Regions from separate parts of the Microbacterium sp. 69-7 genome, predicted to be linked through region 1. Evidence: predicted binding sites of a transcription regulator. Region 1 holds the regulator's gene; the other holds the start of a gene.

Region 1 (5,549 bases):
CCGTGCCGGTCGCATCGCGCCGGAACACGGCCGTGCGGCCGGCCTCTTCGGCCACCGACTGCGCCCACCACACCTCGTCGCCCACGAGCGCGGCGCCGTCGATCCGGGGAGAAGCCGAAGAAGCCCAGGCGGCGGTGAACGGGGAGGGCCAGGATCCATAGGGGTGCACATCGACCATGGCTGCCACGCTACGCGTGTGCGACCTGCCACGTCGGCAGACACGTGCCGTCACACGCGGGTGAGGGAACGGCGCTGGCTCTACAGTGGGGCATCGAGGCCGCGGCCGACCGGCTGCAGGACCCCGACCCGAGAGGGAACTGAGCGATGATGTCCCACGAACCCCGCGTCGACGCTCCGGCGGTCGCCGGCGCGGCCTCGCCGCGGGTACCGTTCTCGTTCGAGATCTACCCTCCGCGCACCCCCGAGCAGCTGCCTGCTCTCTACGAGACCATTCGCGTGCTCGCCGCCGCCGGTCCGCGCTTCATCTCCGTGACGTTCGGCGCGGGCGGCTCGACGACCGACCGCTCGCTCACCGTGCTGACGCACATCCTCCGCGAGACGACCGTTCCGCCCGTCGCGCACGTGACCTGTGTCGGCAGCAGCTACGCCGAAGCCACGACGGTCATCCGCGACTTCCTCGATGCCGGCATCACCCGCTTCCTGGCGCTGCGGGGCGACCCGCCCGCCGGCGTCGGCGAGGACGACATCGTGGTCGGCGATCTGGAGTCGGCCGCTCAGCTCGTGCAGCTGATCGGCCGGGTGCAGGCGGAGCGCTCGCCGTATCGCGAGCGTGAGATCCCGGGGCTTCCGGGAGCCGTGCAGGTCACCGACGGCGACCGCGTCGAGATCGCCGTCGCGGCGTTCCCGAACGGTCACCCGCGTTCGCGTCACCGCTACGAGGACATCGACGCACTTCTGGCCAAGCAGGCCGCCGGGGCGACGTCCGCCCTGACACAGCTCTTCTTCCACGCCGACGAGTACCTCGACTTCGTCGAGCGCGCCCGCGCCGCCGGGGTCGTCATCCCGATCGTGCCCGGGATCATGCCCATCACCTCTCCGGGGCGACTGCGCCGAGTGCTCGAGCTCACCGGGGATGCGCGCCCCGACTCCCTCGCCGCGGCGCTCGAGTCGGCTCCGGATGCCGCCGCGCAGCGCGCCGTCGGCCTCGCCCATGCCGCCGACCTCGCGCGGTCCGTTGTCGCCGGCGGCGCCGACGGCATCCACCTCTACGCCTTCAACAACCACGACACCGTTCTGGGCGTGCTGCGCGCCGCAGAGCTGATCCCCGAAGCGAGCCCGTGACGCCGTCCGCTCAGTCGGACGACTCGTCCGCCGCCGCGCGGCGAAGACCCCAACGACTCCACGCGCGGCGAAGAGCCGCCGCCCGCGCGGACTGACCGGCGAGCCACGCTCCGGCGGCGACGGCGAGAGCGATCGCCAGAGCTGCCCCGGCGGCGCCGACCGCCGCCGACACCAGCTGGTCGTAGACGGCGGCCGCCGCGGCCGGCGTGAGTGCCGTCCCGGTTGCGGCGGACGATACGGCCGCCCGGCCCGCCGCGGCCGCGATCAGCAGCGCTCCGAGGCCCGCGGCCGCCGCGAGCGCGGCCCGCCGCAGGGCGTTCAGGCGTCGCCGCGCGAGCGCGATCCCGCTGAGGAACAGGATGACGGTAGCGACCGGCATCCACCATCCCACCGTCACGCCGAGCGCATATCCCGTTCGAATGGCGGCCAGGGCGTCTCCGGAGCCGATGACCACGACGTGATCGACGGAGGGGATGAGCGTCGCCCACGCCACGCCCTGCGCGCTCAGACGTTCCTTCACGCCCGCCACCACGGCGCCGACCTGGATGCCGAGTCCGGCCTCGGTCTGCACCACGACGCCGGAGCCATCGGAGGTCGCGGCGAGCGTGAGCGCGCGGTGAGACTGTCGGAGAAGCTGTTCCCACAGTGCCCCGAAGCCGTCTGAGCGGATCGCGTCGGCGATCGTGTCGTGCACGAGAGTCTGCGCGGCGGCGGCGGCGGGCGCTTGCAGCCGCCGCAATGCGTCGGCCGCGTCGGCGGATGCCGCGATCAGCCCGTCCTGCACGGCGGTCGAACGGGCCAGCGGTGCACGCGTCGCGGTGAACGCGTCTTCGTCGACCAGCTGCACCCGCGCCCAGACGCTCAGGATGGACAACGGGAGGCAGACGACGGCCAGGACGATCGCGACGGCCGATGCGAGGGCGCGCCCCCCGCGACATGATCAGATCGCGCGCAGGACGGCCACGACGCGACCGAGGACCACCGCGTCGTCGCCGAGGATGGGCTCGAAGGAGGAGTTGCGGGGGAGCAGCCACGTGTGGCCGTCCCGCTGCCGGAAGGTCTTCACCGTCGCTTCGCCGTCGAGCATCGCCGCGACGATGTCGCCGTTGTCCGCGGTCGGCTGCGATCTCACGACGACCCAGTCGCCGTCGCAGATGGCGGCGTCGATCATCGACTCGCCGCTGACCTTGAGCATGAACAGGTCGCCCTTGCCGACGAGCTGGCGGGGGAGGGGGAAGATCTCCTCGACCTGCTGGTCTGCCGTGATCGGCACGCCCGCCGCGATGCGCCCCACCAGAGGGACCAGTGCCGCATCGCCCACGGCCGGAACGAGGTCGGCGGGATTCTCGGCGGCGGCACCCGGCAGATCGATGAGGACCTCCATCGCGCGCGTCTTGCCGGCGTCGCGGCGGAGGTAGCCGCTCAGCTCCAGCTGGTTGAGCTGGTGGGTGACGCTGGACAGCGACTTCAGGCCCACGGCATCGCCGATCTCGCGCATGCTCGGCGGGTAGCCGTGGCGCGCGATGGAGGTCTGGATCACCTCGAGGATCTTCAGCTGCTTGTCGCTGAGGTTCTTCCGCCTGCGTGTCTGAGGCTTCTCGGCCATATCGCGCGCTCCTTCGATCGCGTCCCCGGAAGGCAGAGCCTTCGAATGTCGGAGGTTGGTGATGGGGTCGTCTTGTCGAAACCGTATCCGGTTTTCGCACGGTCGGACGGCACGCGTGCGCGTGTCGGATTCGATTCATCTGCGAGAACCGTATCGCTTGACACTCGAACACTATCGAAGATAGATTCGGAACAGAGATTCGCATCCGGCTCTCCCGGCCGAGAGGCGGATGCGAATCTCGACTCGAATCTTCGAGGTGACGCTCTCACCCCCGACGCCGCGGCGCGGGACACGTCTCAAGGAGGAACCCATGACCACGATCGACATCCTCGGCGCCTCGCCCCGCGGCCGTGTCATCGCGGCGGCCCCCGCCACCCGTCTGCGCCTGACGGTTCGTGGTCGCCGGGTGCTCGCCTTCCTCGCCTCCATCCCCGTCATCGTCGCGCTCGGTATCGGCATCGTGTCCGGCGGCGGCGCGCTGGCCTCCAATGAGGGATCCTCGGGAGTCACGTTCACCCACGTCACGGTTCAGCCGGGCGACACGCTCTGGTCGATCGCACGCGCGGTCGCACCTGACGTCGACCCGCGCGACGCCGTCGACGCGATCGTTCGACTCAACGCCTTGGACTCGGGCAGCCTCGATGCCGGACAGAGCATCGCGATCCCCGCCGAGTACTCCGCCGGCCACTGATCAGCCTCGTCCGCTCATCACGGCGACCTCTACGATGGTGAGGGTGAGCGTTCGACTCGATGACCTTCCCCTCAGAGACGACCTGCGCGGCCTGACGCCCTACGGCGCTCCCCAGGCTCCGCTGCCCGTCGCGCTGAACGTCAACGAAAACACGCATCCGGTGCCCGAAGCGGTCGCGGACGACATCCTCGACAGCATCGCCCGTGCGCTCCGGGAGGTGAACCGCTATCCGGATCGCGAGTTCACCGCCGTGCGGGAGGGCTTCGCGGACTACCTGGGTCATGGCCTGTCGGCCGCGCAGATCTGGGCGGCGAACGGATCCAATGAGGTTTTGCAGCACCTTCTGCAAGCGTTCGCCGGCCCCGGTCGGACGGCCTTCGGTTTCGCACCGACCTACTCGATGTACCCGCTGCTCACTCGTGCCACTGGCGCGACGTACGTGAGCGGGACGCGCGGCGTCGACTACACACTCGCCCCCGAAGACGCGGCCGCTCAGGTCGACCGTGCGCAGCCGGATGTCGTCTTTCTGTGCGCGCCGAACAACCCGACCGGAACGCCACTCGGACTCGATGTGATCGAGGCCGTCTATGACGCCGCACCGGGCATTGTGATCGTCGACGAGGCCTACCAGGAGTTCGCGCCCCGCGATTCCCGGTCGGCACTGACGCTGCTGCCCGATCGGCCGCGGCTGGTCGTGTCTCGCACGATGAGCAAGGCCTTCGCGTTCGCCGGCGCTCGCGTCGGCTACCTCGCGGCCGACCCCGCCGTCATCGATGCTCTGCGTCTGGTGCGGCTTCCCTACCACCTCAGTGCGCTGACGCAGGCGGCGGCATCGGCCGCGCTGCGTCACGCGCCGGCGATGCTCGCGATGGTCGACGAGATCGTCGCTCAGCGCGACCGTATCTCCGCGACACTCGACGCGCTCGGCTACCGCCCCTTCGAGAGCTGGACGAACTTCGTGCTCTTCTCCGGTGTGGAAGATCCTGCGGCGACGTGGCAGGGGCTCTACGACCGCGGCGTTCTGATCCGCGATGTCGGCATCGCCCACAGTCTGCGTGTCACGGCGGGCACCGCGGAGGAGTCGACGGCGTTCCTCGACGCGCTCGCCTCACTCGGCCCGGGCGGTTCCGGCGCGCACTGACGGTGAACGCCGGGGTAACACGCCGGGCCGGCGCGCGGGCTCTCGGTAGACTCGGCTCATGAGCACCCCGGCCCCCCGCACGGCATCCTTGCGACGCGCGACCAGCGAGTCCACGGTCGAACTCGATCTCGACCTCGACGGCACCGGGCACAGCAGCATCGACACCACGGTGCCGTTCTTCGACCACCTGCTCACAGCCTTCGCAAAGCACTCGCTCACCGATCTCACCGTGCGCGCCTCGGGAGACACCGACATCGATGCGCACCACACCGTCGAAGACACCGCGATCGTCCTGGGTCAGGCGATCCGTCAGGCGCTCGGCGACAAGAGCGGCATCTCGCGCTACGGGGATGCGCTCGTTCCCCTGGACGAGGCGCTGGCCCAGGCCGTGGTCGACATCAGCGGGCGCCCCTATCTGGTCCACACCGGGGAGCCGGTCGGGTTCGAGCACCATCTCATCGGCGGCCACTTCACCGGGTCGCTCGTGCGTCACACGTTCGAAGCGCTCGCTTTCAATGCCGGTCTGACGATGCACGTCACGGTGCTCGGCGGACGGGACCCGCACCACATCGCCGAAGCCGAGTACAAAGCGTTCGCGCGGGCCTTCCGGCAGGCGAAGGCGCTCGACCCCCTGGTCCACGGCATCCCCAGTACGAAGGGCGCCCTATGACCGACGCCACCGCAGGGCTCGAGGCCGGTACCCGCATCGAGGAGCGGCCTCTCGTGGCTGTGCTCGACTACGGGTCGGGCAATGTCCACTCCGCGGTGAAGGCCCTCGTCGCCGCGGGAGCCGATGCGCGGCTCACGGC
Region 2 (5,549 bases), on a different contig from region 1:
CCGTCGGTTCGGAGCGCAGCCGCAGCACGAGGCGTCGCCCGACCCATCGCAACGAGACGTAATTGCGATAGAAGCCCGTGATCTCCTCGACGGCGGCATCGACCGAGTCCGTCATCACGACGCGATCGAGATCGTCGGCGGAGATCACGCCGTCGGGAATGAGCTGTTCATCGGCGAAGCGGCGCAGCCCCGCCCAGAAGGCGCCTCCCGGGCGATCGAGCAGCACGATCGGCGTGGGAACGGCTTTTCCCGTCTGCTGCAGCGTCAGCAGCTCGAACATCTCGTCGAGCGTGCCGAAGCCTCCCGGCAAGCAGACGAAGCCACTGGATTCCTTCACGAGCATGAGCTTGCGGGTGAAGAAGTACTTCATCGCGACGTTGCGCTCGTGCGCGGCGATGATCGCGTTCGGTTTCTCCTCGAACGGCAGGCGGATCGAGACGCCGAGAGAGTGTGTGGGCCCGGCGCCCTCGGCGGCGGCTTGCATGATTCCCGGGCCTGCTCCGGTCACGGTCATCCAGCCGCGAGCGGCGAGGGCTGCAGTCAGTTCCACCGTGAGCCGGTACAACGGCGAGTCCGGGGCCGTGCGCGCCGAGCCGAACACCGTCACCTTCGGGACACCTCGAAACGGCGCGAACAGTTGAAACGCGGCGCGCATCTCTGTGAGAGCAGCCGATGTGATCTTGAGGTCGAGGCGATCGGCGCGGTCGAGACCCATGCCGACGCCCGTCGCGAGGATGCGTGCGATGAGATCTGCATCCTCGACGACGCCGGCCTCGTCCAGCAGGCGTCGGATGCCGTCGGTCACCGCGGGAGGGAGCGTGGAGCGTTCTGCCATGTCCCCACCCTCGCATCCTCGACGGTCATCGGGTGAACGATCACCGAACGCGGGTCTCTTTCCCCGCCACCGTCAGGCGCGGACTCACCGGCGCGGAAGCCGCGGCGACCTGCAGGCCGACGCGCACGCTCTGACCGGCGGCGAGCGCGCCGGCCCAGTCCTTTCCGGTACAGGCGATGGAGCCGGAGGCGACCGTACACGACATGCCCCAGGCGTTGACCACCTGCGTCGCTCCCGGGCTGGACCAGGAGATCGTCCAGCCGGCGACCGCGCGAGAAGCGCTGACGGAGAACTCCGCCACATAGCCGTCCTGCCACGCGCTCTGCAGCATCCAGGTGGCGGAAACCGGTGCGGAGCCCGGGGACGGGAGGGACGTGGGCGTGGGCGACGACGTGGGCGTGGGCGACGGCGTAGGCGTGGGCGTGGGCGACGTCCTGGGCGTGGGCGACGGCGTAGGCGTGGGCGACGGTGTCCGGGTGGCGGACGCGGTCGGCGATGGCATCGGGGTGGCGGACCCGCCGGCGAGCACCGGCGCGAGCGCGGCGAGCTTTGCTGTCTGCGGCGTCTTCCAGTCGTCCGCGACGAGCCCGCCGGTATCGCCGCTGTTCGGGTTGAACGACCAGTAGCCGAAGCTCAGGCCGTTCGTCCCCAGGTAGGACACCAGAGCCCTCAACCATTGGGCGTCACTCGTCGTCTCGAGCTTCGTGCCGAACTCCCCGACGAAGATCGGCGCGGAGCCGGTGCGGGCCAGATATCCCCAGTTCGCGTCCCAGACCGACGGCAGGTTGGCGGGGTAGTTCGGCGCCGAGAACCACGACTGCCCGTACACCGAGGCGGGATACTCGTGCGGCGAATAGACGACCCGGTTCGATGTCGCGAACACCACGGGCTTGGCGCCGGCATCCTTCAGGCCGCCTCCCCACCAGGTCGTGCTGGCATCGTTCTGGCGCTCCACGCCTTCGACGATGATCAGCAGTCGGGGGTTGGCGGCGAGCACGGCATTGCCGGCGCGCGTCGCCGCCGCCCACCAGTCGCGGGAGGTATCGCCGCACCCCCAGCAGGCGGAACCGTGCGGCTCGTTGTGGAGGTCGGCGCCGACCACCGTCGGGTCATCGCGGTAGCGGTTCGCGAGCATGACCCAGTCGTCGATCCAGCGCTTCTCGCTGTAGGTCGAGGTGTACCAGAGCTCGGACTGGCCCGACGACTCGATGCGGTGACGGTCGAGGATGACGCGCAGCCCGTGGGCGCGCGCCTTGGCGATGACCGCATCCATCAGCTGCAACGGCGTCAGCGCGACCAGGTCGGGATTACGCGAGGCGTCGATGGACGATGTCGTGGATGCCGCGAGGCACTGGTTCGAGTACGGCAGTCGCACCGTGTTGAACCCCATGGCCGCGATCTGCGCGAGGCCCTCGTCGAGGGTGATCGACCACAGCCCGTGCGGCGCGCAGTTGGGAGTCTCCAGCCCGAACCAGTTCGCCGCTTTGATGGTGACGGTGCTTCCGTCCGCGGCGACGATGCGCGAGCCCGAGGTGTGCCACCACCCGTCCGCAGCGGCGTGCGCCGACAGCGGGGCCACGGCGCCGACGGCCAGCACCGCGCTGACGGCGAGCGCCGCGATGCTCATGAGGCGGCGGATGCCGAGGGGACGACGACGATCGCGCATGCGCATTCCTTTCGATGCCAACTGCGGGGGTGGTCGGCGTCTCGCGACAGGTGGCATCGTCGACGATCTCGCCGCCCCCAGAGTAGCGACCCGGCGCTCGCCGCGTCGCCGCTGGTCCCCAAACGCTTGCTCGACCATGGCCCAACACGCTTCCCATATTAGAACATATGTTCTATACTCGGATCATGAACATCGACACCGACCTCGAGCCGGACCCCGGCTTCTGGGCGGACATCGTGGCGATCGAGTCGTCACTGCCGCCGCGCGATCCCGTCGCGCAGGTCACCGATATCGCCGCGGTGGTCGCCGTCCACACGGCGGAGCAGTACGCCTGCGTCGCCGCCGCGCGAAGCGATGCGATGGCCGCCGCGGCACCGCACGCGTGCACCGACGACATGATCGACCGGTCGCTGCGACTCGAGCTGGCGGCGGCGCTTCGGATCACCGAGTACGCGGCCGGCGATCTGATGGCCCGCGCGACGGCGTTGGTCGAGCGCTACCCGGCGGCATGGGATGCACTTCACGGGGCACGCATCACCGACCAGCACGCACGTTTCCTCGTGGACGTGCTCGACAGCGTCGATCCCGCGATCGGGTCGCGGCTGATCGATGACGCGGTGTCGCTGGCCGAACGCCTCCCCGCGGGAACCTTCCGCCGCCGGCTGCGCGATCTGGCCACCGCGGCGACCGCAGAGGCCCTTGCCGACAAGCATGCGCGCGCCGTCGACGAGCGGCGGGTGTCCGTCGCCCCCGCGGGCGACGGCATGTCCCTCCTGACCGCGTATCTGCCGAGCGTCGAGGCCCACGCCATCTTCGACCGCCTCACCCGCATGGGAAAGGCCATCGCGGGCCATCGAACCGGTCGTGGCGGGGCGGATGCCGCGCTGGCGACCCCCGGCGCCGCGCCCGCAGACGAGGTTCCGCCCGACGAGCGAACGCTCGACCAGGTACGCGCGGACATTCTGGGCGATCTGCTCATCGACGGTCGCTGCGACGGCCACGCTCCGGCTGTGGCGGGCATCCGTCCGACAGTCGTCGTGACAGTGCCGGTGCTGTCGCTGCTCGACGATTCCCGCGCGGCGTCCGAGCCGGCCACCGTCGAAGGTGTGGGTCCCGTTCCGATCGACCAGGCACGACGACTCAGCGGCGGCGCCACGAGCTGGCTGCGCGTTCTGACCCACCCCGAGACGGGCGCGGTGCTGTCGGTCGGGCGCCACCGCTACGACCCGCCGCCTGAGTTGCGTCGGCTCGTCAGGTGGCGGGCGGAACGGTGCATGGCTCCGGGCTGCGTCATGCCCGCCTCGCGATGCGACATCGACCACACCGTGGCCTGGTTCGACGGCGGGAACACCTCCGCCGACAATCTCGCACCCCTGTGCGCCGGGCACCACACGGTGAAGCATCACGGCGGCTGGACGGTGGTGCAGCTCCCCGACAGCGGCGGTGTCGTGGAGTGGACGTCGCCGTACGGCCGGCGCTATCTCGTGGAGCCCGAACGACGCATGCCGGTGTTCCGAGCGGCGGAACCCTCAGAGCGCGCAGCGCCGTCGGACGACCGCGCGGCACCGTTCTGACCCGCACACGCCACACGCACGTGTGCGCACGTGCGCCACGCGGGCGGCTCGCGCGGGCCCCTCGAAGAGCGGTGCGAGCGGTGCGAGCGACGGTCAGCGCGCGGCGAGGCGGGTGACGGCCTCGGCGGCCGAGACGAGCGTGCGTTCGCCGGAGCGACGATCCCAGAGCTCCACCTCACCCTCGGCGGCGCCCCGGCCGGCGATCACGATCTGCGGCACTCCCACGAGCTCGGCGTCGCCGAACTTGACGCCGGGCGAGACCTTCGGTCGATCGTCGTAGAGCACGTCGAGACCGACCGCATCGAGATCCGCCGACAGCTTCTCGGCGAGTTCGAAGGCCGCGGCATCCCGCCCCGTCGCCACGACCTGCACGTCGAACGGCGCGACGGCTGCGGGCCAGATGAGGCCCTTGTCGTCGTTGTTCAGCTCGGCGATGATCGCGAGGATCCGCGTGACGCCGATGCCGTAGGAGCCCATCGTGACGGTGACGAGCTTGCCGTTCTCGTCGAGCACCTTCAGCCCCAGCGCCTCGGCGTACTTGCGCCCCAGCTGGAAGACGTGACCGATCTCCATGCCGCGCGCAAGCTCGACAGGTCCCGAACCATCGGGCGCCGGATCGCCCGGCCGCACCGTTGCGACCTCGACGTAGCCGTCGGCGGCGAAGTCGCGTCCGGCGACGAGCGAGTGCACGTGCTTCTGATCGATGTTCGCACCGGTGATCCAGCGCGTGCCGTCCACGACGCGGGGGTCGAGGACGTAGCGGATGCCGGTGGCTGACTCCTCGCCCAGGATCGCGCCCTGGGGAGACCACGGCCCGATGTACCCCTTGACCAGCAGCGGGTGCTTCTCGAAGTCCTCGGGCGTGGCGGGCTCGACCTCGGCGGGCGCGAACGCCACCTCGACGCGCTTCTCGTCGACGTCGCGATCGCCGGGGAGACCGACGACGACGAGCTCGCGGCTGCCGTCGAGGTGTGTGAGCGCGAGGACGACGTTCTTGAGGGTGTCGGCGGCGGTGTACTCGCCGTCGAGCACGGCGTTGGTGTGCGCCACGAGCGTCTCGATCGTGGGCGTGTTCGGGGAGTCGAAGATCACCGGCTCGCCGAACCCGTCGAACGCGATGGGCTCGGGCGCCAGGGTCTCGAACGCCTCCACGTTGGCCGCGTAGCCGCCGGCCGAACGCACGAACGTGTCCTCGCCGATCGCCGTCGGGTGCAGGAACTCCTCGCTGCGCGAGCCGCCCATCGCCCCGGCATCCGCCTGGACGATGACGTACTCCAGCCCCAGCCGCTGGAAGATGCGCTCGTAGGCGTCGCGCTGCGCCATGTAGCTGGTGTCGAGCCCGGCGTCGGTGTAGTCGAAGGAGTACGCGTCCTTCATCGTGAACTCGCGGCCGCGCAGGAGTCCCGCGCGCGGACGTGCCTCGTCGCGGTACTTGTCCTGAATCTGGTAGATCGTTAGGGGCAGATCCTTGTAC

Evidence for each region. Region 1 encodes LexA, which represses DNA repair genes until DNA is damaged. Its sites were predicted from a motif close to TCGAACANNTGTTCGA; they were not measured.
Region 2: the regulator LexA is predicted to act here: its motif matches at 2,661-2,676, upstream of BGN98_RS12880 (HNH endonuclease signature motif containing protein).

What each region holds. Positions count from the first base shown of each region.
Region 1 is NZ_MKRU01000007.1:8,454-14,002, forward strand. Features, by position in the region: gene BGN98_RS00835 (alpha/beta hydrolase family protein) at 1-178, opposite strand, end outside; gene BGN98_RS00840 (methylenetetrahydrofolate reductase) at 325-1,302, shown strand; gene BGN98_RS00845 (hypothetical protein) at 1,313-2,176, opposite strand; gene lexA (transcriptional repressor LexA) at 2,243-2,908, opposite strand; gene BGN98_RS00855 (LysM peptidoglycan-binding domain-containing protein) at 3,219-3,599, shown strand; gene BGN98_RS00860 (histidinol-phosphate transaminase) at 3,634-4,740, shown strand; gene hisB (imidazoleglycerol-phosphate dehydratase HisB) at 4,799-5,410, shown strand; gene hisH (imidazole glycerol phosphate synthase subunit HisH) at 5,407-5,549, shown strand, end outside.
Region 2 is NZ_MKRU01000101.1:7,029-12,577, reverse strand. Features, by position in the region: gene BGN98_RS12890 (LOG family protein) at 1-835, opposite strand, end outside; gene BGN98_RS12885 (cellulase family glycosylhydrolase) at 876-2,501, opposite strand; gene BGN98_RS12880 (HNH endonuclease signature motif containing protein) at 2,687-4,075, shown strand; gene BGN98_RS12875 (proline--tRNA ligase) at 4,169-5,549, opposite strand, start outside.